DNA from 4 places in the Bacillus sp. 5w2 genome. Region 2 is predicted to be linked to each of the others. Evidence: riboswitches for the same ligand, from Rfam matches in the RefSeq annotation. Region 2 holds a riboswitch; each other region holds the start of a gene.
The links. A riboswitch is a leader RNA that binds a small molecule or an ion and turns the genes downstream of it on or off. The one in region 2 is predicted to bind S-adenosylmethionine.

Region 1: another riboswitch for S-adenosylmethionine. It lies ahead of mtnK (S-methyl-5-thioribose kinase); the one in region 2 lies ahead of ACXY7N_RS14955 (methionine ABC transporter ATP-binding protein).
Region 3: another riboswitch for S-adenosylmethionine. It lies ahead of ACXY7N_RS06025 (Na+/H+ antiporter NhaC family protein); the one in region 2 lies ahead of ACXY7N_RS14955 (methionine ABC transporter ATP-binding protein).
Region 4: another riboswitch for S-adenosylmethionine. It lies ahead of ACXY7N_RS15570 (LLM class flavin-dependent oxidoreductase); the one in region 2 lies ahead of ACXY7N_RS14955 (methionine ABC transporter ATP-binding protein).

What each region holds. Positions count from the first base shown of each region.
Region 1 is NZ_JBTIWT010000003.1:351,061-357,182, reverse strand. Features, by position in the region: gene ACXY7N_RS09205 (pyridoxal phosphate-dependent aminotransferase) at 22-1,200, opposite strand; gene ACXY7N_RS09200 (carbon-nitrogen family hydrolase) at 1,215-2,078, shown strand; SAM riboswitch class I at 2,150-2,291, shown strand; gene mtnK (S-methyl-5-thioribose kinase) at 2,381-3,562, shown strand; gene mtnA (S-methyl-5-thioribose-1-phosphate isomerase) at 3,559-4,614, shown strand; gene ACXY7N_RS09185 (YvrJ family protein) at 4,689-4,850, shown strand; gene ACXY7N_RS09180 (3-hydroxybutyrate dehydrogenase) at 4,983-5,759, opposite strand; gene ACXY7N_RS09175 (PadR family transcriptional regulator) at 5,955-6,122, shown strand, end outside.
Region 2 is NZ_JBTIWT010000007.1:176,682-182,803, forward strand. Features, by position in the region: gene ACXY7N_RS14945 (MetQ/NlpA family ABC transporter substrate-binding protein) at 1-577, opposite strand, end outside; gene ACXY7N_RS14950 (methionine ABC transporter permease) at 599-1,264, opposite strand; gene ACXY7N_RS14955 (methionine ABC transporter ATP-binding protein) at 1,254-2,273, opposite strand; SAM riboswitch class I at 2,397-2,503, opposite strand; gene ACXY7N_RS14960 (cysteine hydrolase family protein) at 2,746-3,309, shown strand; gene ACXY7N_RS14965 (hypothetical protein) at 3,850-3,987, opposite strand; gene pruA (L-glutamate gamma-semialdehyde dehydrogenase) at 4,403-5,950, opposite strand; gene ACXY7N_RS14975 (TSUP family transporter) at 6,104-6,122, opposite strand, start outside.
Region 3 is NZ_JBTIWT010000002.1:332,372-338,493, forward strand. Features, by position in the region: gene gltP (glutamate/aspartate:proton symporter GltP) at 383-1,657, shown strand; gene ACXY7N_RS06020 (ribonuclease FAU-1 family protein) at 1,726-2,244, shown strand; SAM riboswitch class I at 2,365-2,470, shown strand; gene ACXY7N_RS06025 (Na+/H+ antiporter NhaC family protein) at 2,565-3,881, shown strand; gene ACXY7N_RS06030 (lmo0954 family membrane protein) at 4,095-4,451, shown strand; gene ACXY7N_RS06035 (PspA/IM30 family protein) at 4,497-5,159, shown strand; gene liaF (cell wall-active antibiotics response protein LiaF) at 5,266-6,006, shown strand; gene ACXY7N_RS06045 (sensor histidine kinase) at 6,006-6,122, shown strand, end outside.
Region 4 is NZ_JBTIWT010000008.1:83,238-89,359, forward strand. Features, by position in the region: gene ACXY7N_RS15565 (ATP-grasp domain-containing protein) at 1-541, opposite strand, end outside; gene ACXY7N_RS15570 (LLM class flavin-dependent oxidoreductase) at 534-1,592, opposite strand; SAM riboswitch class I at 1,675-1,781, opposite strand; gene ACXY7N_RS15575 (hypothetical protein) at 2,023-2,229, shown strand; gene ACXY7N_RS15580 (Phr family secreted Rap phosphatase inhibitor) at 2,488-2,625, opposite strand; gene ACXY7N_RS15585 (response regulator aspartate phosphatase) at 2,622-3,731, opposite strand; gene ACXY7N_RS15590 (LCI fold-containing protein) at 4,505-4,786, opposite strand; gene ACXY7N_RS15595 (YjcZ family sporulation protein) at 5,190-5,300, shown strand; gene ACXY7N_RS15600 (hypothetical protein) at 5,775-6,122, opposite strand, start outside.

The DNA.
Region 1 (6,122 bases), on a different contig from region 2:
AGATATTTTTCATGTTGTCAATTATTTTTTGAAAAAATTTAATTTATCAATTCGATTAATGGCTTCTCGTAATCTATCTTCTGTATGCAAGAGACCAACGCGGACATAGCCTTCGCCGTGCTCACCAAATCCAACACCAGGAGCAACTGCAACGTGTGCTTTTTCTAGTAAAATATCAGAGAATTGCTCAGATGTATATCCTTCTGGTACAGGAAGCCATGCAAAGAATGATCCTGTTGGAATGTCTACATTCCAACCAATTGAGTGACAAGCTGAAATAAGAGCATTTCTGCGAGATTCGTAACTATTTACAAGATCTACGACGCAAGATTGTGAACTTAAAAGTGCTTCACGGGCAGCATCTTGAACTGCACCAAAAATACTAACATACATATGATCTTGTAATAAGTTAATTGTTTCAATGACACTTTCATTCCCTACGGCAAAAGCAATACGCCATCCAGCCATATTGAAAGTTTTCGATAAAGTGTAAATTTCAATTCCTGTATCTTTGGCACCGTCTGCTTGTAAGAAACTAACGGGCTTTTGACCATCAAACCCAATAGCACCGTAAGCAAAATCGTGAACAACTAATATATTATGTTTATTTGCAAAATGAATGGTCTCATCAAAGAAATCTTTTGATGCAGTAGCACCGGTAGGATTATTTGGATAGTTTAAAAACATTAATTTCGCACGCTCGGCAATAGAGTTATCAATTTTTGTATAATCTGGTAAAAAATTATTTTCTGCAATAAGCGGCATTGTTTCAAATTGTGCTTTTGCTAAAGCAACTCCTGATAAATAATCTGGATAGCCTGGATCTGGAACAAGAATAGTATCACCAGGGTTTGTAAAACAAACTGGTAACTCTACTAATCCAGCCTTTCCGCCAAACAAAATAGCAACTTCTGTTTTTGGATTTACTACTACATCATATTCACGTTGATAGAATGTTGCCACGGCTTCTTTTAAGCTTTCGTGTCCGCGAAATGGTGGATATTTATGATGAACGGTCTTTTCAGCAGCATTTTGTAAAGCTTTTACGATATGCTGCGGTGTTGGTTGATCTGGATTACCTTGACCTAGATTAATAACATCGTGACCAGCTGCAACGACTTTGTTAACTTTTGCAACAAGTGAAGCGAAAAATTGTGTTGGCAATGATGTTACTATCTCAGAAGGTTGAAATAATTTCATACTTTCCACCTCTTTTGAAAGTTGTTACAATTCTAGTGACAAATGATATAATCTTTCCAGTATTTTGTAAAGAAAAAATTATGAATGGGGCTGACAAAATGAAAGTCGCATGTATTCAAATGGATATTGTCTTTGGAGATGTAGAAAAAAATATTGAGAACGCTAAAAGTAAAATAAGCGAAGCGATGAAGGAAAGACCAGATGTTATCGTCTTACCAGAACTATGGACAACAGGATATGATTTAACAAGACTTTCTGAAATTGCAGATAGGGATGGATTGCAAACGAAAGAAAAGCTGAAAGAATGGTCGAAGCAATATGGTGTACATATTGTCGGTGGGTCTATAGCGAAGCAAGCAGAGCAAGGTGTTACAAATACAATGTATGTAGTAAACAAGGAAGGAGAACTAGTCAATGAATATAGTAAAGTTCATTTATTTCAGCTTATGGATGAACATAAATATTTAATCGCTGGAAATAGTACAGGTGAATTTAAGCTAGATGATGTTGAGTGCGCCGGCACAATTTGTTATGACATTCGTTTCCCAGAGTGGATGCGTGTTCATACTGCTAAAGGTGCAAAGGTTTTATTTGTTGTAGCAGAATGGCCATTAGTTCGTTTAGCACATTGGCGTTTGTTATTGCAAGCAAGAGCAGTCGAAAATCAGTGTTATGTTGTTGCATGTAATAGGGCAGGAAAGGATCCGAATAATGAGTTTGCCGGTCATTCTTTAATTGTCGATCCTTGGGGCGAAGTTGTTGTGGAAGCGAATGAAGAAGAATCAATTTTATTTGGAGAGCTTACATTCGAGAAAATTAAAGAAGTACGCAAAGGAATTCCGGTTTTTGCAGATCGTCGTCCAGAATTATACAAATAAAATGTTGACAAGTGATTTTTATTCTTGGTATAGTCTTCAACATAAAGTTAAAAATTTAAAAAATTATACAACTCTTATCAAGAGCAGGTGGAGGGATTTGGCCCGATGAAGCCCAGCAACCGACCGTAATACCATTGTGAAATGGGGCGTTTATTTACGCCAAAAGGCACGGTGCTAATTCCAGCAGAAAGTTTACTTTCTGGCAGATAAGAGGGGAGAAGATAAACTTCAAACCTCTTTCTTAGTGGAAAGAGGTTTTTCTGTGTTAGAAAAACCTCTGAATTTAAAAGGGGGAGAAGACGATGGGATATTATTCATTAACTGAAAAAACAGCTATACAATATGCAAAAGAACACGGTTATTTTGAAAAGAAAGCAAATGTAGTTTGTCATGAAATTGGAGATGGAAATTTAAATTACGTGTTCAAATTAGATAATGGAGAGAAGTCTATTATATTAAAACAAGCATTGCCATATGCGAAAGTAGTTGGTGAGAGCTGGCCATTGTCTATAAAAAGAGCAACGATTGAAAGCAAGGCACTGCAAATCTTTGCGAAGTATGTACCAGATTATGTTCCGGTAGTGTACAGTCATGATGAAGAGTTAGCGGTAACAGTCATAGAAGACTTATCAAGGTTAACAATTACAAGAAGGGGATTGATAGGCGGAGAAGAGTACCCACTTTTATCTCAGCATATCGGTCGTTTTCTAGCACATGTTTTATTTTACACCTCAGATTTCGGTTTGCAGTCAGAAGAGAAAAGGGTACTAGAAGGTACATTTGTAAACCCAGACCTTTGTAAGATTACAGAAGATTTAGTGTTTACAGATCCGTTCGGTCATTACGATACGAATGATTATGAGCCGGAGTTACAACTAGCGGTTGATGAATTGTGGAGTGACAAAACTTTAAAGTTAAAAGTCGCGCAATATAAATATAAATTTTTAACGAGAAAAGAAGCGCTTATTCACGGTGATTTACATACTGGTAGTATTTTTTCATCACCTTCTGAAACGAAAGTGATTGATCCGGAATTTGCAACATATGGCCCATTTGGATTTGATCTTGGTCAATTTATTGCAAATCTATTATTAAATGCTCTATCTAGAGAAGAAGAACAGAGAAATTTGCTATTTTTCCATATAGAGAAGACGTGGAGTTATTTTGTAGAAACTTTTACGAGGTTATGGATTGGAGAAGGTGTAGAGGCATATACGAAAGAAAAGCAATGGCTACCAATTATTTTGCAAAATATTTTTACGGATGCTGTCGGATTTGCCGGATGTGAGCTTATCCGTAGAACAATTGGCTTAGCACATGTAGCTGATTTAGATGAAATAGCAAATAAAGAAGCGAGAATTCAAGCTAAGAAACAAGCGCTATCCTTAGGTAAAGAACTAATAAAATATGAATCTAAGAGTGCTGATATTCAACTGTTCCGAACATTATTTCAACAGACGGTTTCTGGAGGGATAAAAGCATGAGTACAATTGTTACTATTCCGAGGTCTGTCAGTTGGAAAGGGGATGCTATTGCAGTATTAAATCAAACAAAGTTGCCGCATAGCACAGAATATAACACATTAACGACGATTGAAGAGGTATGGAAGAGTATTGTCATGTTAGAAGTGCGAGGAGCACCTGCAATTGGAATTGTAGCTGCATTTGGCTTGGCGCTTGCATCCAAAAAATATAACACTGTACATATGGAAGAATTTCAAAAGAAGTTTAATAGAGATTGTAATTATTTAGGAACATCACGTCCGACAGCAGTCAATTTATTTTGGGCAATCGATCGTATGAGAGAATCTATTCAAGATATTACTACAATAAAAGAAGCACAAAAAATATTAGAAGAAGAAGCGCTTCTCATTCAGCAAGAAGATGAAGCGGTATGCCGGAGTATTGGAGAACATGCATTAACATGCTTTAAAGACGGGAATAATATTTTAACAATTTGTAACGCTGGCAGTATTGCAACTGCTAGATATGGTACTGCATTAGCACCGTTTTATATTGGGAAAGAAAAAGGTGTACATTTACATGCGTATGCGTGTGAAACGAGACCTGTTTTACAAGGCGGACGTTTAACGACCTGGGAATTAAAACAGGCAGCTATTGATGTAACACTTATTACAGATAATACGGCAGCGCATGCTATTCAAACGAAAGAAATAAACGCGATTATTGTAGGAGCGGACCGAATTGTTGCAAATGGAGATACAGCAAATAAAATCGGAACAATGAATTTAGCGATATTAGCAAAGTATTTCGATATCCCGTTCTACGTTGCAGCTCCGTTATCTACGTTTGATATTACGAAACAAACAGGTACAGAAATTGTTATTGAAGAAAGAGATGAAACAGAAGTTACGAAAATTTTGGGGAAACAAGTGGCGCCAATTGGAACTGATGTTTATAATCCTGCATTTGACGTAACACCGAATGAATTAATTACAGGTATTATTACTGAAAAAGGAATTATACGTGGGGATTATAAGCGAGAAATTGCATCATTGTTTGAAAAAACAAGCTAATACATAATAGCTTGTTTTTTTATGCCTAAATATGTTCTTTTCTCTTATTTATATAATGAAAGGAGGCGAAAAAGATGGAAGAGTGGATCAAAATGATAGGTAATGTAGGGTTTCCCATTGTTGTAACATTATATTTACTCCATCGAATTGAAAGTAAATTAGATGGGGTAATTGTTGCAATAGAAAAGTTGCCGCGGGAATTACTACAGTATGACGATCCTCGGGATAAAAAATAAGGTTTGCTCTTCGTGAGCAAACCTTATTTTTTATCCCGCATTAATGGGCAGTAAGACCCCACCTTAAACTTCAGTGAAAGCAAAGAAGTTAGGTGGGGGATAAAGAAAACCCCCACTCAATAAAGTTTCACTTTATTGAGCAGTATAACCACCATCGATAACGACAGCTTGTCCAGTTATCCCTTTAGCTTTTTCACTTGCTAAAAACATAGCATAATCCGCGATTTCTTGTACTTGTAATAAGCGTTTTTGTGGTACAAGTGGATAAATGACATCTTCTAAAACATTTTCAAGTGGTACATTTCGTGTAGTAGCTAAATCTTGTAGTTGATTACGCACAAGAGGGGTATCGACGTAACCAGGACAAAGAGCATTTACAGTAATACCGTGAGTAGCGCCTTCTAAAGCGGCAACTTTTGTTAATCCAATTACGCCATGTTTCGCGCTATTGTAGGCAGCTTTTCCAGCGAATCCAACGAGGCCATTAATGGAAGCTACATTAATAATACGACCATATTTTTGCTTTTTCATAATCGGGAAAGCATGCTTAATTGCGATAAAAGGGGCGATTTGCATAATTTTAATAAGTAGTTCGAACTTTTCGGTTGGAAAATCTTCAATTGGTGACACGTGTTGCATTCCTGCGTTGTTAATTAATATATCTAATGAACCGAAATGATTAATTGTTTGAGAAATTGCAGCTGTAACTACTTCTTCAGATGTAACATCACATTTTAAACCGATAGCTTGATAGCCTTCTTTTTGTAATTGGTTAGCAGCTTCTATTGCACGTTCTTCAAGACGATCGGTAATAACAACTTTTGCACCTTCTTTTGCAAAAGCGTTTCCCATTTCATAACCAATACCACTTGCAGCACCTGTTAAAAAAACAACTCGATTCGTAACCATGGTGAAAAACATCCTTTCGTAATAAAGTTCTCATATTGCTCTATTTAGAGAGTGGATAATAAAAATCCTGCAAAGATTTGGAAAAATATCGCTAGCTATCTTGCTTTACAAAATAGTCCTTGCTATACTATTTTGTAAAGCAAGATACTTACGCTTGTCTATCTTGTAAAACAAGATAGTGGGAGGATTTGAGTTATGTCGACAAGTCAAATGCTGAAAGGGATTTTAGAAGGATGCTTACTTGCTATTATTTCTGAAGGTGAAATATACGGTTATGAAATGAGTGAAAAGCTAGCGAAGTATGGCTTTACCATGGCAAGTGAAGGAAGTATTTATCCGTTATTAATACGAATGCAAAAGGAA
Region 2 (6,122 bases):
CTTTTAATACACGAGGTGTTTGCTGTGCGATAACCGGTGTAATTTTTAACTTCTTCGGATTTTCAGCAATGCCGCTTGGGTCTCCAAATAAGCCAAAGTCTTTCTTAAGCTTTAATAATCCAGCTGCATCAAGAAGTTTTAATGCACGAGCTTGGTTCGTTGGATCATTTGGAATCGCAATTTCTGAACCATCTGGAATTTCATTTGCCTTCTTATATTTTTCAGAGTATAAGCCCATTGGTGCAATTTGCGTTGTACCAACAGCTGTAATATCTAACTTATGCTCTTTTTTAAATTGCTCTAAGAAAGCAACGTGCTGGAATGAGTTTAGTTCAATATCTCCATCAGCTAACGCTTTATTTGGCGTTGTGTAATCAGAGAACTCAACCAGTTTAACTTTAATTCCTTCTTTTTCAGCTTTTTCCTTTACAATTTCCCAAGCGTTTCCATCCGTTCCAGTTACACCAATGCGAACTGTTTTCTCTTTTGCTCCTGCCCCCGTGTCCCCACTTGAGCAGCCGCTTAATGCTGAAATCCCTACGATTGCTGATAATGCAAATGCTAAAATTTTCTTCATTTTCTTTTCCCCTCTTCCTTTTTATGATCTGCGTAAAAAGACTTTCGCAAAGTAGTTTCCTAAGTTTTGAGCTACCTGTACGAGAATAATAAGTAAAACGACCGTTACGAACATAACTGATGTATCAAAACGTTGATAACCATATGTCATCGCTAAGTCACCAAGACCGCCACCACCGACAAGCCCAGCAACTGCAGAAAATTCAATTAAACCAACTGTCATAAATGTAACCCCTAAGATCAATGGCGCTAACGCTTCTGGCACAAGAATTTCAAAAACAATTCTAATTGGTGAAGCTCCCATTGCTTGTGCTGCTTCAATTACCCCCTTCGGAACAGAAACAAGATTTGTTTCAACCATTCTCGCAATACCAATCGAAGCGACTAACGTCATTGGGAAAATTGCTGCTGCTGTTCCAATCGTCGTTCCAATAACGCTTCTTGTTAGTGGGCTTAAAGCTACTAAGAAGATGATGAATGGAACCGGGCGAATTGTATTAATAATGATATTAAGAATAGAAAAGACCCATTTATTTTCTAAAAAGTTTCCTTTTCTCGTTACATATAACAGTAAACCTAGAGGTATACCAAGAATTGTAGCAAATATAAGGGTTACAATTACCATTAAGAGGGTATCCCCCGTCGCATCTACTATGCGTGGCCAAAATATACTCCAATCAACTCGCATGAGCTTCTACCTCCTTCAGCTGCACTTGCAGTCTTAGATGTTGTAATGCTTTTTGAATTTCTTTCTGCTCACCTTGCAGTTCCACAAGTAGATTTCCAAATAGCACATTTTGAAGTTCAATAATATTTCCGTACAGTACGTTTACATCGACGTTATAGTTTTTCGCGATATATGATAGTACTGGCTGCCCTGTCTCTTCACCAGTAAATGTTAAGCGATAAATCTGTCCACCATTTTGAATTTTCCCTAGAACACTTTCCGGTAAATGATCATTAATAATAGAGCGTACAAAGTTTTGAGTTGTCTTTGTTTTTGGTTGTGTGAAAACGTCAAACAGTTTTCCTTCTTCAATAACCTTTCCCTTCTCCATTACAGCTACACGGTGACAAATTTCTTTCACAACATGCATTTCATGTGTAATAAGAAGAATTGTTACATTGTATTCTCGATTTACTTTCTTTAATAAGTTCAAAATTTCTGTCGTTGTTTCTGGATCTAAAGCTGATGTTGCCTCATCACATATAAGAATGTCTGGCGATGTTGCAAGTGCTCTTGCAATACCAACACGCTGCTTTTGTCCGCCTGATAGTTGCTCTGGATAATAGTTTGCTTTATCTTCTAATCCTACAAACTTCAGCAGTTCATTTACTCTTTCTTTTATCTCATTCTTTGGTACTTTCGCTAATTTTAATGGATAAGCAATATTCCCAAACACTGTTCTTGAATTAAATAAATTAAAACTTTGAAAAATCATCCCGATTCTTTGTCTTAGCTTCCGTAATTCTTTCGTCGATAAGGATGTAATATCTTTATCATCTATTGAAATCGTTCCTGCCGTTGGTCTCTCTAACATATTTACTAGGCGTAATAACGTACTCTTTCCAGCGCCACTAAAACCGATAATGCCGAAAATTTCGCCCTTCTCAACTGATAACGTTACATCCTCCACCGCATGAACAGATTGCCCACCTGATTCATATACTTTACTTACATTGTTAAAAGAAATCATTTTTTCCCCTCCTATATGCTGTAAAAACTTGAAGTAGAGCTTTCGAGGTAAAATAAAAAGTGCTCTCCTTCTTATCAACCATAAAGATAAGAAGGAGAGCACTTATATGTACTCGTTCACATCTTCTCATCTTCCAAGCCTTTTATAAGGCTTGCTGGAGTTAGCACGGTATTAAAAAACCCGTTGCTGAGGTATCGTAGGGCCAGTCCCTCCACCTCTCTGGATAAGAATGTATCGATTTAATTGTCGTTTAATTAATTCTCATTATAGAACTCAGAATAATAAGAGTCAATACATTTTTTAGAAAAATATTAATTATTTCTCTATTAAAATTTTTAAATAAAAAATCACAATACAAATAGTAATTTTTAAAGTTATGTAAAATTCTCCTCCTTCATATTTTTTAAAAGGAGAATCCTCTCTATACATTGAATACCATTATTTGAATATGAAATCGGAGGAAGATAAATATATGAAAACAGCTCTTTTACTCGTTGATATTCAAAATGATTATTTTCCGAATGGAAAGATGGAATTGCGTAATCCAGTAGAAGCAAGCGAATATGCTAGCCAGCTGCTACAATTCTTTAGAACGAAAAACGAACCTATTTTTCATATCCAACATGTAGCAATAAAAGATGACGCTACTTTTTTCCTACCAAATACAGAGGGTGTACATATTCATGAAAGCGTACGCCCACTTAGAGAAGAAACCGTTATACTCAAACATTATCCAAATAGTTTTCGCGAAACCGATCTTCTAGAACAATTACAACGTTTAGACATTGAGCACGTCGTCATATGCGGGATGATGACTCATATGTGTATTGATGCTACTGTAAGGGCTGCTTTTGATTTCGGCTTTCCATGTACCGTTATACATGATGCTTGTGCTACAAAAGATCTTTCCTTTAAGAGTGCTACTATACCAGCCGTTTATATTCATAACACAATTTTAGCTAGTTTAAATGGAGTATATGCAAATGTAATGAGTACAGAGGAGTTTTTGGCTACAAAAAAACACTCCCTTCAGTGAGCAAAACCGAAAAGAGTGTTTCTTGTCAAACCATAGATTTTCTTTCAAATTGTATTATACAGGAAATCCTTAAAATGAATACTAAAAAATGTGACTAATAAGTCAACTTTTCTCGTTGATTTGTTTCTATTTACATGTTTATCCTGATATTAATAGGGTTTAGCTAGTTCTAATCACCAAATAGTAATATATGGAAATCACTTTCGGTTCAAATGAATTAGCTTCCCCTATTATAGGGTAAGTTAAAGCATACATTGTCCAAAACGTTAAATATATAACCATAAATGGCCATTGAAAAATAAATCCTATATTTTCAATGGCCATTTACTTTTCGATATAAGCTCTATTATTCGTTGGTTTTGTTGTATCTTTAAAATAACGTTTAATCAAAAACAGAGTTATGTGTAGCAATGGAATAAAAACTACTAATTTATATATATTTGAACGATGAATAACTTACCTATTTTCTTGTGTTTGTTTACACCATATACAAAAAATCAGGGAAAACGTAATCAAAAACGTAACATATTATTTATCTGTTTATTTTTGCTTCTTTTTCAAATACTCTGCACGCAATTTTTCAATTTGCTGCTTTTTATCAAATTTGGCAGGCGTCTGTTTTTCATGAAACTTTGCCACAGCTACCTGACTTTTGTAATCCAATTGATATTTTCCCACTTTGTTCACCTACTTTTCTTGTCTTTAAAGAGAATCTATTCAACAAATATAATATACCTTATTTTACTGAAGTAAACCTTATTTATTAGTTTTTCTACTTATATCTATCTTAATCCGAATATGATTTTATTCAACTAATCTGCCCCGTTAGTTTAAGCAGGAAACTTCACAATCTCAATAGAGTAAAGCCTATTGGTATTAAAATTTTTTGGACAATCTATGGTTGGTTTTTAGTTCTTTAGAGAATTTATTGTTTATTAATTTTATTTTAGCTTAGTGGAAAATGAAAAAGCGTATATAAAATAGACAATATATATAATTAATTTGTAGACCCATTCATGCTTTAAACCACATATAGAAATTTTTTCAAAAAAAAGAGATCTTCGCAGACTGCGAAGATCTCTTCTACTATTTCTTATAAAGTTTCAGAAGTAGTTTTTGCTTGCATGTGAAGTGCTAAGTAATCAGGGCCACCAGCTTTAGAGTCTGTACCAGACATGTTAAAGCCACCGAATGGTTGGTAACCTACGATTGCACCAGTACATCCACGGTTGAAGTATAAGTTACCCACATGGAATTCTTCACGTGCTTTTTCAATATGGTCACGGTTGTTAGTAACAACAGCACCTGTTAAACCGTATTCTGTATTGTTTGCAATTGCAAGTGCATGATCAAAGTCTTTTGCTTTACAGAATGCTACTACTGGTCCAAAGATTTCTTCTTTCATTAAGCGAGCATCTTCTGCAACGTCAGCAACGATTGTTGGTTGGATGAACCAGCCTTTAGAATCGTCTCCTTCGCCACCTGTTAAGATTCTACCTTCTTCTTTACCAATTGCAACATAGCTCATTACTTTATCGAATGCAGCTTGGTCATTAACAGGACCCATGTTTGTACCTAATACAGCTGGGTTAGCTACTGTTAATTCTTTCGTTAATTCAACCGCACGATTTAATACGTGATCGTATACATCTTCATGGATTACTGCACGAGAACATGCAGAACATTTTTGTCCTGAGAATCCGAATGCTGATGCAACGATAGATTTAGCTGCTAATTCAAGATCTGCTTCTTTATCAACAACGATTGTATCTTTACCACCCATTTCAGCGATAACGCGTTTTAACCAAATTTGTCCTGGGTTTACTTTCGCTGCACGCTCATAAATACGGATACCTACATCACGAGATCCAGTGAAGCTCACGAAACGTGTACGAGGGTGATCTACTAAGTAGTCACCAACTTCAGAACCATTACCTGGAACGAAGTTTACTACGCCAGCTGGTAAGCCAGCTTCTTCTAATACTTCCATGAATTTCGCTGCTACTACAGGAGTTGTACTAGCTGGTTTTAGTAATACTGTGTTACCAGAAACTAAAGCAGCTGTTGTCATACCTGCCATAATTGCGAATGGGAAGTTCCAAGGAGAAATGATAACACCTACTCCTAGTGGAATGTAAGAGAAACGATTATATTCAATTGGACGGCTTTCTACTGGAATTCCGTCTTTTAATTTTAACATTTGACGACCATAATATTCCATAAAGTCGATTGCTTCTGCTGTATCAGCATCTGCCTCATTCCATGGTTTACCTGCTTCTTTTACAAGAATAGCAGAGAATTCATGTTTTCTGCGACGAACGATTGCTGCAGCACGGAATAAAATGTCTGCACGCATTTCTGGTTTTGACTTTCTCCAAGTTTGGAATGTTTCATCCGCTACTTGCATTGCTTTTTCAGCTAACTCACGGCTTGCTTTTGAAACGCGACCAACAAGTTCCTCTTTATTTGCAGGGTTTACAGAAACAATTTTGTCTTCTGTAGTGATCTTTTCTCCCCCAATAATTAATGGATAGTCTTGTCCAAGATAAGATTCTACTTTCTTTAAACCTTCTTCAAACGCTAATTTGTTAGCCTCTACTGAAAAATCTGTAAATGGCTCATGTTTGTATGCTACTACCATTCTTTTTAGCCTCCCCTTAGAAAAACGTTTACATTTTACAACATTATTCTACACGATAATTTAGATTTATTCAAATATTCCTAGACTTATATTTTAAAAATTAATTAATTTTTAAAATATAATAAAAAAATAGAGTTATACATACGTATAACTCTAAAAAATATGAGTATAT
Region 3 (6,122 bases), on a different contig from region 2:
ATCGTCTTTTAACGATAATTTTCACGGCAGATGGATTTTTAAAATTCATGTAAAAAGGATGTATTATTTAATTTTTGTTGTAAAATAAAGGGAAAAATACGTTTGTTTTATATAGTGAAATATTAGATGAGAATCCAATAAAACACTGATAAGGAATCGTTCTCATGTGAGGTTTTCTGACATGGGTTTTGTTTTTGTCAAGAAAATTATTTGCGTTCGGGCAAACTTATTTTGTTGTCAGATTTAAAATTTTGATTTATGATTTTTAACAGGGACAAAATGTAGTGAATTGTCGAATAATATGTAATACTCTTAATTTCATGTTTTTATAGAGATAGAATGAGAGATAGAGTGACACATCGAAGAGGGGGTTACAACAAATATGAAAAGAATAGGACTTGCATGGCAAATATTAATAGGACTTGCGCTTGGTATTGCAGTTGGGGCGATTTTCTTTGATAATCCAGCGGTTGTGAAATATTTACAACCAATTGGTGATATTTTCATCCGATTAATTAAAATGATCGTTGTACCAATTGTTGTAGCAAGTATTGTTGTTGGGGTTGCTGGTGTTGGCGATGTTAAAAAACTAGGCCGACTAGGCGGAAAAACAATTCTTTATTTTGAAATTATTACAACAATTGCAATTATTGTCGGTCTATTAATTGCGAATATTTTCCAACCAGGAAAAGGCGTAAATATGGATCAGTTAACGAAGACAGATATTTCGAAATATACACATACGACAGAGCAAGTGCAAAGTCATTCATTTGCAGATACATTTGTAAATATTGTTCCAACGAACATTATGAAGTCATTAGCTGACGGAGATATGCTTGCTATTATCTTCTTCTCTGTATTATTTGGTTTAGGTGTAGCAGCAATTGGTGAAAGAGGAAGACCGGTTCTTCAATTTTTCCAAGGTGTAGCTGATGCAATGTTTTATGTAACAAACCAAGTTATGAAATTTGCACCATTTGGTGTGTTTGCACTAATTGGTGTTACAGTTTCTACATTCGGTCTAGCTTCATTAATTCCATTAGGGAAATTACTAATTGTCGTATATGGAGCAATGATCTTCTTCGTCGTAGTTGTCTTAGGACTTACAGCGAAAATATTTGGAATTAACATTTTCCAATTCTTTAAGATTTTAAAAGACGAGCTGATCTTAGCATATTCTACAGCGAGTTCAGAAACAGTTTTACCGAAAATCATGGAGAAAATGGAGAAGTTCGGTTGTCCGAAAGCAATTACATCTTTCGTTATTCCGACAGGTTATTCATTTAACTTAGATGGATCAACTTTATATCAAGCAATTGCGGCTATTTTCTTAGCACAAATGTACGGTATTGATTTATCTATTACACAACAAATTACATTATTACTTGTATTAATGGTTACATCAAAAGGTATCGCAGGTGTACCAGGCGTATCATTCGTTGTATTATTAGCGACACTTGGTACAGTAGGTATTCCACCTGAAGGTTTAGCATTCATCGCTGGTATTGACCGTATTTTAGATATGGCTCGTACAGCAGTTAACGTTGTAGGAAACTCTTTAGCAGCTGTAGTTATGTCTAAGTGGGAAGGTCAATATGACGCTGAAAAAGGACAAGCTTATTTGAAAGAGATTTCTGAAAAAGGTCAAGCGGCTTAATTATAATATGAACAAGCTCTCACATAATATGTGGGAGCTTTTCTGTATATAGAAGAGGAGTAGACGTAATGAAACGTAAATATGGTGACGGTTCTTCGTGGAAGCGACTAATAGAGAAGGATTATACGGTTAAGCAAATAGAAGAGGGAATGCTAGGAATACTGGAAATAAAAAAGGTGAAAGAACCAAGTTGTAAAGAATATGATGGTAAAGAACTTTGTATTGCAGGCAATCAGTATACGTGGATTCAATATTTCATAGACGGGAAAAACTTTGCGATTACGGCTATGTTAGATGATCAGAAAAAATTAGTACAATATTATATCGATGTGGCGAAAGAATATGAAATAGACGAACGTAGTTTACCGTATTTTGATGATTTATATTTAGATGTAGTATTATTACCGAACGGTAAGATGTATGTACTAGATGAAGATGAGCTAGAGGATGCCTATAAAAGTGGCGATGTTACAAAAGAAGAGTACGAGTTAGCTTGGTACACTACGAAATGGATAATAGCTGCAATAAAGAATAGTGAATTTTATTGGATTTCAATATTGGAAGAAGAAATCAAAAAGTTAAAATGATTGTTGTATTCAAATTTTTGCATAATTACCAAAAAAATCTATACAAAAAATAATTGACTTTTGTTTTGTAAGCGAGTAAAGTTAGGGAAGAAATTATTATTAAAAAATAAATATGAAACCTTCTTATAAAGAGAGGCGGAGGGACTGGCCCTACGATGCCTCGGCAGCGGACTCGATTTCAGAGTGCTGTGCCAAATCCAGCAAGCATGTGCTTGAAAGATGAGAAGAGTGTTTCTTATAGATGTATAAGACCTCTTCTCATTGGAAGAGGTCTTTTGTTATTCATTAGAAAAAGGTTGAAACTAGGGAGAGATGGTACTTTGAAAGAAACGAGAGGAAATGGTTTGGCTTTATTACCACTTGGAATATTTTTGGCGCTATTTATTGGTTCTGGAATTATTACAGGTGATTTCTATAAATTGCCGATACTTGTAGCGATTTCAATTGCTGTAGGAGTCGCTTTAGCAATGAATCGTAAAGAAAGTTTTAATGTAAAAGTGGAACGATTTGCTAAAGGTGCAGGGAACCCAGATATTATGATTATGGTTTTGATTTTTGTACTGGCGGGAGCGTTTTCTGAAACAGCAAAAGGGATGGGCGGCGTTGATTCTACAGTTAACTTAGCGTTATCAATTTTACCGCAAGGATTTATCGTAGCTGGAATTTTTGTTATAGGGGCATTTATTTCATTAGCGATGGGAACTTCAATGGGAACAATTGCTGCATTAGCACCAATTGCTGTAGGTATTAGTGGGCAAACTGATATCTCAATTGCACTTACGATGGCTACTGTCGTAGGCGGAGCGATGTTTGGTGATAATTTATCATTTATTTCAGATACAACAATCGCAGCTGTACGTTCACAAGGAACAGAAATGAAAGATAAGTTTAAAACGAACTTTTTAATTGTATTACCAGCAGCTATTATTACAATTGTACTTTTAGTAATCGTCACTTTAGGAAGCGATACGCAGATTAAAGCGCATAGCTTTGACTGGATAAAGATTTTACCTTATGCAGGAGTACTTATTACAGCGCTACTTGGTTGGAATGTACTTATCGTGTTAACTGGTGGAACTGTACTATCTGGCGTTATCGGTCTTTTAGATGGAAGTTACACGTTAGAGAGTTTCTTTAAAAGTGTAACGACTGGAATGGGCGGTATGATGGAGTTAGTATTACTAGCTATTTTAATTGGCGGTATGGTCGAACTGATTCAATATAATGGTGGCATTCAATATTTAATGAATATTTTAACGCGTAACATTCGTTCAAAAAAAGGAGCAGAGTTTGGTATTGCTGGCTTAGTGAGTATGACGAATATGTGTACAGCGAATAATACAATTTCTATTATCTTTACAGGTCCACTTGCGAAAAATATTGCAGATCAATATGAAATTGATCCTCGTAAATCAGCGAGTGTATTAGATCTTTTCTCATGTTGTGTGCAAGGATTAATTCCGTATGGTGCGCAAATGTTAACGGCAGCAGGATTTGCGGCGTTATCTCCAATTGAATTGTTGCCATATGCGTTTTATCCAATCTTAGTTGGAGTATGTGGAATCATTTCTATATTAATTGGTTTCCCGAGGTTTTCTAAAGTAGCGGGAAAGAAAGAGTATCATAAAACAGCATAATGAATAGTAACGAAAGCCGTACAGAGAATATTCTCTGTACGGCTTTTTATGTGCGATAAAAGAGTAAAGCATCCGATCTTACCGCATGTTTTTACAAAAGGCTGAATGCAACTCGGTCTTAAGTCTGAGTCAAAAACGGTTCTTAAGCTCGTTATGGAAACATGAAAAAATAGTTAAGATAAGAGTATCAAATCGAAGGGAGGCAAGCACAAGATGAAACAATTTCTAGCGTTTATCGCGGCCGGTATTTTGGCTTTAATTGCTCTTGGTAGTCTTGCTGGTATTGTAGGATTCGCAATCGGAGCAGGAGTTGTGTACTGGAGCTATAAATCATTTGTGCGAGCTAAATCATTTTTTGGAAAGTTAGCTTGGGGTATTGTTGGTTTAATCGGTTTATCCATTGCACTTTCTCATTCCCCAGCACTAATCGGTATCGCAGCATTAGTAGTTTTATACTACGGATACCGTGAGTGGAAAAAAGAAAAAGATGTAGTTGTTGATTCTGCTCCAGAAAGTTCTAAACCATATAGTAACTTTGAAGATGAGTGGAACAAGTTAATGAAAAACTAATATAAAATAAATCAAATTTATAAAGTAGAAGAGAGGAAGATTATAATGAAACAATCTTTATTCGGACGTGTACGCGATGCAATTTTAGCAGATTTTCATAATGTGTTAGATGAGAAAGAAAGAAAAAATCCAATCGCTATGTTAAATCAATATTTACGAGATAGTGAGCGTGAAATAACAAAAATTGAGAAGTTAATTCAGCGCCATAAAACATTAAAATCTAATTTCGCTCGTGAGCTTGAGCAAGCACGTTATTTCGTTAATAAAAGATCAAAGCAAGCGATCATCGCACAAGAAGCAGGCGAACTACAACTGCATGAGCGTGCGTTAGAAGAAGTAGCTTATTATGAAGGGCAAGTAACTCGATTAGAAGAAATGTATGCAGGTGTTGTAGAGCAAATTGATGAGTTAGAGCGTCGTCTTGCTGAGATGAAAAATAAATTAAAAGAAATGCACGCGAAACGTATGGAATTAATGGCACGTGAAAATATGGCACATGCTAATCGCCGTATGAATACTGCGATGCATAAAATGGATGAAAATAATCCGTTCTTACGCTTTGAAGAAATTGAAGATCATATTCGCGATATAGAAACTCGTATGAATGAGGGGCATGAACGTGACACATTTGATATGAAGATTGCAAAGCTTGAGCGTGAAATGAAAGAAAAGAATGATGTATCGTTAACGAAAGAGTTAACAAAATAATAGTAGTATATTATAAAACAGGCTTATGATATAGTGATAGGAGAAAAGGTGTTGGAAAGCAATGCCTTTTCTTCTATGTATATGTGACAAGAAGGGGGGAGCTGAAATGAAGAAGCATTTTTCAAAAACACAATTAATGGGGATGCTCCTCATCATATTTGGATTTGGTCTATTTCTTGATATGATACTTGGACATTTTGAACCAGGTGGTCTCATTTTTGCATTTATTATGCTTATGTTTGGAAGGCATTATCGTAAAAAGAATCGTTATGTACGGGGAAATGTATTTTTATTTGTTGGTGGTATCGTATTATTATTCTTCTTATTTTCATCAGCAGCATTTGTTCTTGTCGTATTTGCTTGTTTAGCTTTAATTGGTTATCAACTGATTCAACAAGGGCATCAGCAAAAAGCAATGAAGGTTGAAATTAAAGAAAAAGGGATTATAGATGAAGAGAAGCAAATATATCGTACAGAACCATATTTAAAAAATATGTTTGTAGGTAATGTACGAATGATGGATCATATTTATGAACTTGAGGATATTAATGTTCAATATGGTGCTTGTGATGTTGAAATAGATTTAACAACTGCCATGATTCCAGAAGGAGAAACGGTAATTGTTATTCGAGGTGTAGTAGGTAATATTCGTTTATATGTGCCGTATGATATTGAACTGTCATTAAATCATTCTGTTATTGTCGGACGTGTGCTCCTGCCAGGACATGAGGAAACAGGGTTTAATCGCAATGTTACATTTAGAACAGAGCAGTATAAAGAAGCTCCTCGTCGTATTAAAATTATTTCTTCGCTTGTCGTAGGCGATACGGAAGTGAGGAAAGTATAATGAAGAAACAAAAAAATATTTCGTGGATGTATATTCGTTACTCTATGTTGTCCTCAGTTAGTATCGCACTTATTTGTACAATTGTATATGTATGGAAAAGTGAGCAACAAGTTTAT
Region 4 (6,122 bases), on a different contig from region 2:
CTTCAATATATTGCTGGATTAAAGTAATTCCATCAATAGGTTCTTCAAACGCCGGACTATCCAAATATTGCTCTAAAGCATCAATGGAATGAAATAGTTGAACGCCAAGGCCTTTCCCTGCACGATTATGCTTTGTAATGAACGGTACTTCCCCTAACTCCCTTGCTGCCTTTACTATATGATCACGTCCAACAGCACCAATTGTTTTCGGCACTTGTATACCAAAATTTCTTAATGCTGCATATTGATTCAATTTACTTACTTCAAGACGTAATGCACGAGACCCATTAAATACTGTGCGCCCATATCCCTCTAACCAAGCAAGAACTCCTTCCGTCAACTCAGGTGCATATCTATGACCTCTCGTATGTGAAGAAGCACTCATGCGGCTATAAAAAACACCTTGGGGAGGTTCTTGTTCTAACGTAATTGTTCCTTCATTTAAAAACCATTCCTCATACGGTAACTCCAGTTCTTCCAACCTTTTCACTAAATGATCCGTCCATTCCTTATTCTCATGTAATATGTAAATTTTACTCATTTGTAATCAATTCCTTTCTTTTTGCTTCAACTAATGGCATCACTTTTTCAGAAAATCGTTTCATCTCTTCAAGCTGTGGCGAAAATTGTAAAAGTAATAAAGTAACACCCACTTTTTCAAAAGCGAGTATCCTTTCTGCAATTTGTTCTGGTGTTCCAATTAAATTAGGACGTAATCCACGATTAGATACGGAATAATCATTCAGCTTCACTTGCTGTTCCAAATGCGATTTACTAATAAAGTCTTGGTAACCCGCGTAACCTAACGCATCGTCTTTCACATCCGTTATGCGTCTCCATTCCTCTACTGCCTCTTCTTCTGTATCACGACAAATGACGTAAGCCGCAAGCCCGAATGACTGCAATGGCTTCTCTGTAACTTTCTTTCTACGATTCTTCATATCTTCTATTTTCACAGATACTTCTTCCACTGTTCCACCGTGCATTACATATGCATCCGCGTGATTTACAATGACCTCTTTTCCTCGCTCACTCTCACCACCTGCATAAAGCTTAATGCCTTGTTTTTGCACAGGTTTTGGACTTAAATTTGTATGCTGAATCTCATAAAAGTTCCCTTTATAAGAAAACTCGTCTTCCTTCCAAAGCCCCTTCAAAACTGTTACAAATTCCTCTGTACGATCATATCTTTCATCGTGCGCGGTAAATACTCCGCCGTACTGTTTCGCTTCTTCTTCCCACCATGCTGAAACTACATTCAATGTAAAACGACCATTACTTAATTGATCGATATTCGCTGCCATTTTCGCTGTAACTGCTGGATTGTGGAATCCAGGTCTTACAGCTGTCATAATCTCTAATTTATCTGTCACTGCTGCAAGTGCTGCCGCAGTTGTCCACGCCTCTAAACTTGGTGCTGAAACACCTTTTATATCATTTAAATTTAATTCTGCAATAAGTGTTATTGAAAAACCTAATTGTTCTGCCGCTTGCGCTGTTTGTTTTGCATACTCAAACGTAGGCGGCATAGATTCATCATCTACATTTCGAAGCCATCCCCCAAAAATCGGTAACCAAAAACCGTACTCCACTACCTATTCCCCCTTTATCTTTTAGCCATAAAAAAAACTACTCTTATCGAAATAAGAGTAGCCTTCTTGACTAAGTGAACCGCTCTTATCTTTCAGGTGTTTTTTCACCTGCAGGATTTGGCACCTTTCGTTTAAAACGAGGTTGCCGAAGTTTCATAGGGCCCGTCCCTCCACTTCTCAAAATAAGAATTGTTTGATTTCCATTTATTATAATCATCAGAATAATAAAATTCAATCCTTTAATACTTATTTTTCCGATAAACATTAAATGATATATAAAAAAACATATTGTTATAGATAATTATAGGGGTATTATGTTGTTTTAATTGCGAATATATAAAGGGCTATGTTGTATCATGTCGAAAACATCATGTATAACCAAGTTGCTTTACTTCTATCTTAAAAATACAGCAAAAGAGGTGTTAGTAGCATGAAAAATATACGATGCGAGAATTGTGGTTCTACTACATTTAAAGAAGGAAGAGTTGGATTTGCTTATCATGCATATGTTTGTGAAGATGATTCTAGTAGGCTCTTTTCAGTGGGGAAACGTTCCAAACTATTAACTACATTTTGTTTAGAATGTGGTGAGGTGAAATCATTTAGAGTGGAGAAGCCGGAGATATTTGAAGAATAAAATACTAGAATCGAGATGTCCTTCATGTGGAAAAAAACCTAATTTTCTTGGTAGATGTGGTTGTAGTTAATACAAATACCATTCCGGTGGAGGCTCTTTTTTTAGTCAGGAATAAGTTTTTACTGCGGTACACATGAAAATAAATCAGCTGATTATAAAATAAAAAAAAACGCTCATTTGAGCGTTTCATCTATTTAATACCTAATAATTACTTTTTCTTCACTTTGATCTAATAACTCTTTATACTTTAATATTCCATCAGCCCCACGGCTCTCCATGCGTATATTGTATAACGTTTGTTGTATTAACCTTTGATTGGTCTGTTGGAGCATTTACTCCATTTAATAGTATGACCGTAATTATTAATCCAATTGAACTGCTTATGATTCTTTTCATTTTAAAGCCCCTTTCTGAAAACCTTTTTCTTTTTCTTTATATCCTAAATAGAAGTATTCACTAGATTTTATTGAATTTCCTTCTTTATGATATTTAACCGCTAATTTTTCAGCATATTCCTGGACATATTGCCATAAACCTACTTCATTAAAGAAAGAAATTCCTTTAGAAATAGCTAACTCTAATTCTTCAGCGGAAACATTCTCATTCATTCCCTTTAGAATGGTAAAATGATGTTCATATTCTTTTTGTTCTAGTTCATTACAGATTACTAAACCTTTTTCAATTAAAGAGGCTGCAAGCTTTGTTTTCCCTAACTTTAAATTCTCTCTAGCTTCCAAAAAAATCGCTCTAAAGTGATTCGGGATTTTTTGTGATACTTCTGATAAATAACGAAGTGCTAAATCAGATAGGTTTTGCTCTGCATACATAACCCCTAAGCTATGTCGAACTCGTAACATTAGCTCTTCTTCATTCTGCTTTTTCAAAATATCCAGAGACGACATAAAATAAACTTCTGCCTGTTCAAATTCATTTAGCTTTACACATGCTAAACCCAGAACATTGTCACACGCTGCGACCTTCCTACTATACCCGTACAGACCTTCAAATATATTTCTTGCTCTAGTTGCATATTGAATGACTAAAATAGGCTGGCAAACATGATAATAATAGCTGGATAGCTTAAAGTTAAATTCTGCTTTTTCAATTGGATCCTGAATATTTTCCAACAAAGATTCTGCTATTCCATAATGCTTTTCAGCCACTTTAAAATCACCGTTTACCGTAGCATGAGAAGCCTTAAAGAAATGGTAATAATATAATAAAGATTCATCTGATGGCACTTCATCTAACTTCATTTTTCTTAGATCATTCTTAGATATGTCAGATTGATGGGGATAAAACTCTGCACTTAACATTTTAAATCTAAAATCTAAAAGTGAATAAAACTCTGTATTCTTTTGATCTTCTTCCATACTATTAATTTTTGTATCAATACTTTGTTTTAATTCCTTTGCCTTAACGAAATTCTGTGAACGAATTTCTCGATACCAATCATGTAAAAGTAAAGTGATTTCTTCCTTTTTTATTACGTGTACACTCATATAGCCCCTGCTCCTTTGTCTATAGATTACTAACATAATAACAAAAATAAACCTATAAAACATTTAATTTTCTGAATATTATTGCCTCAAAAAAATTTCTCAATACATTTTCACCATTTCAACTCTTTAAACTTATAACTTTTTCTGTCCCTTATTCGTTTCTATATATAAAATAACACTTCATTATTGGTAATGATGAAATATGAAAGTCTATCCTTTCATAAGAAAGCCCCTTTTCTTTATTTCTCAATATAAGAACTTTAAGAATATGCTATTATTTTGATACAAATTCCCTTTTGTGCAATGAGATAGCAATAAAGATAAGACCCACCTATTTCCGTAGGTGGGTCTTATCTTTGTTACACAATACCAAATTATGCTCTCATTTTTTTATAAACTTTATGCAATTATACATAGTTATAATAATTACACAAAATAAATATTACATGTAGTAAAATATAAATTGTGGATACATTCTATAAAGCAGATTCTCTTGAAAGACGTAACATATCAATCATTGCAGAAGGTGTGGCGTCACTCTAATACTGATCTCAAATCTCTTGTATTTTGTAAACTAACAATCTGGTGTATATAGACGATTCTGTTTTATAGGATGTGTTTACATGTATAACAAAGGGATAATACCGATAGTTTTATATTAAATGAGCGTGGTTCAAGTCGGAGAAAGGCACCTTTAGGTGTCTTTTTTTATGGAGAATCAGTTTAAAAACTAAAAATAAAAGAACCTCAATAAATGAGGTTCAAAGAATCTACTATTTTAAATTACCTTCGTAAAAAGCAACTCCATTTTGAACATGTTTTAAATACCACGTAATCGTCCCGCCACAAACATTTTCATTAAAACTATTAGCATATACTCCATTTGAGTAATAAAGAGTTCTTTTGAATTTACCATTAGAATACTCATAAGGAATTGAGCATGTTGCTTGCTTTGGAGAGCTCACAGCTTTTTGCGTATCAGCTGAAGCTGCCCCAATTCCTCCTGTTAACACAATACCAGTTGCCAATAGCCCTACTACTAATTTCTTGAACATAATAAATCCCCCTTTAATAGTTTTTATAGCTTACAACTTAAATGTATCACTTTTGTAATTTATGTAAATATCTTGAATATGTAGAAATATTTATTTAAATTTTGGTAATATTGGAATTTTATTTTATCAAATAGAAGATAGAGGGAGTTAGAAAATTATGTAACAATGCATAATAAATCAATCGGATATTATGATATACTCACAAAGAGCTGATACAAAATTTCTTTAGATTGGAAAACTAAAGTCTTATCTACCTAACAGGAAGGCGCCTAATGGCGTCTTTTCTTTATTTTCAAAAGGACCTGCTCAATTCATTCTTTAAAACATAAGGTAAAGTGAACCCGTTAAAATCCATGGAATGAACCCTAGTTTTCCCCTCTTATCTAAAGGAGGCACTATTGTTATGGGATATGGTGGTAGTTGCGGCGAAGGCTGCGGTTTCGCTGGAGGATTTGCTTTATTAGTTGTATTATTTATTCTCTTAATCATTATCGGATGCAGTTGTTTCTGCTAAAAAACTATTAGAAAAGGTACCTATATATAGGTACCTTTTCTTTATGTGCCTTATTCATTATCTGGTTCCAAACTATTAACTACATTTTGTTTAAAATGTGGTGAGGTGAAATCATTTAGAGTGGAGAAGCCGGAGATATTTGAAGAGTAGAATAATACTAATTACATATTATAAAGATGTTTATTAATGATGGTAACATTCAAGCATTTCGCCCACCTTTAGAATTGGAATATTGAGTACTTTCATCTATAGGTGCTACTTCACTAGGAAAAATCCGTTCCTCTGTAAAGTTGCTTTCGAAATAATAGACACGAAATTTCATATAAAATGCAAATAAACAAGGAACGTATTAGTCGGTTCCTTGTTTATTTAGCTAAAGCAGACTTCTTTGGAGAACCCAAATAAAAGTTAAATCAACTCCTATTTAACTTTTCCCTTCAAATATATGACAGTAAAGAATACATCATCACGGTGTCAGCAAGCAAAAGTGTATTCTGCATTTCTAAAAACAGTAGATGGCAGATTGTGACCTACTGAATCTGCTAAGAAAGAATATACAAGAACATCCTTAACATCATCTTTATTTCCACTAATAATGACATCAAGGAAATCTTCTATTTGGAATTCTGGAGTAAACAACACAATCTTAGTTGTTCTGTTTGGTTCTAAAGAAACAAAAGTACGAGAGATTTCAACTAATTCATTTTGAGTTGGGAAAAAAGTGTTTCGACTTCTCTTAACAGTTACCGTTACATTACTAGTATGGCAGCGTGAATCATTGTTTAACATAATGTTGAGAGCAGTTGGAATAATCCCATTTTC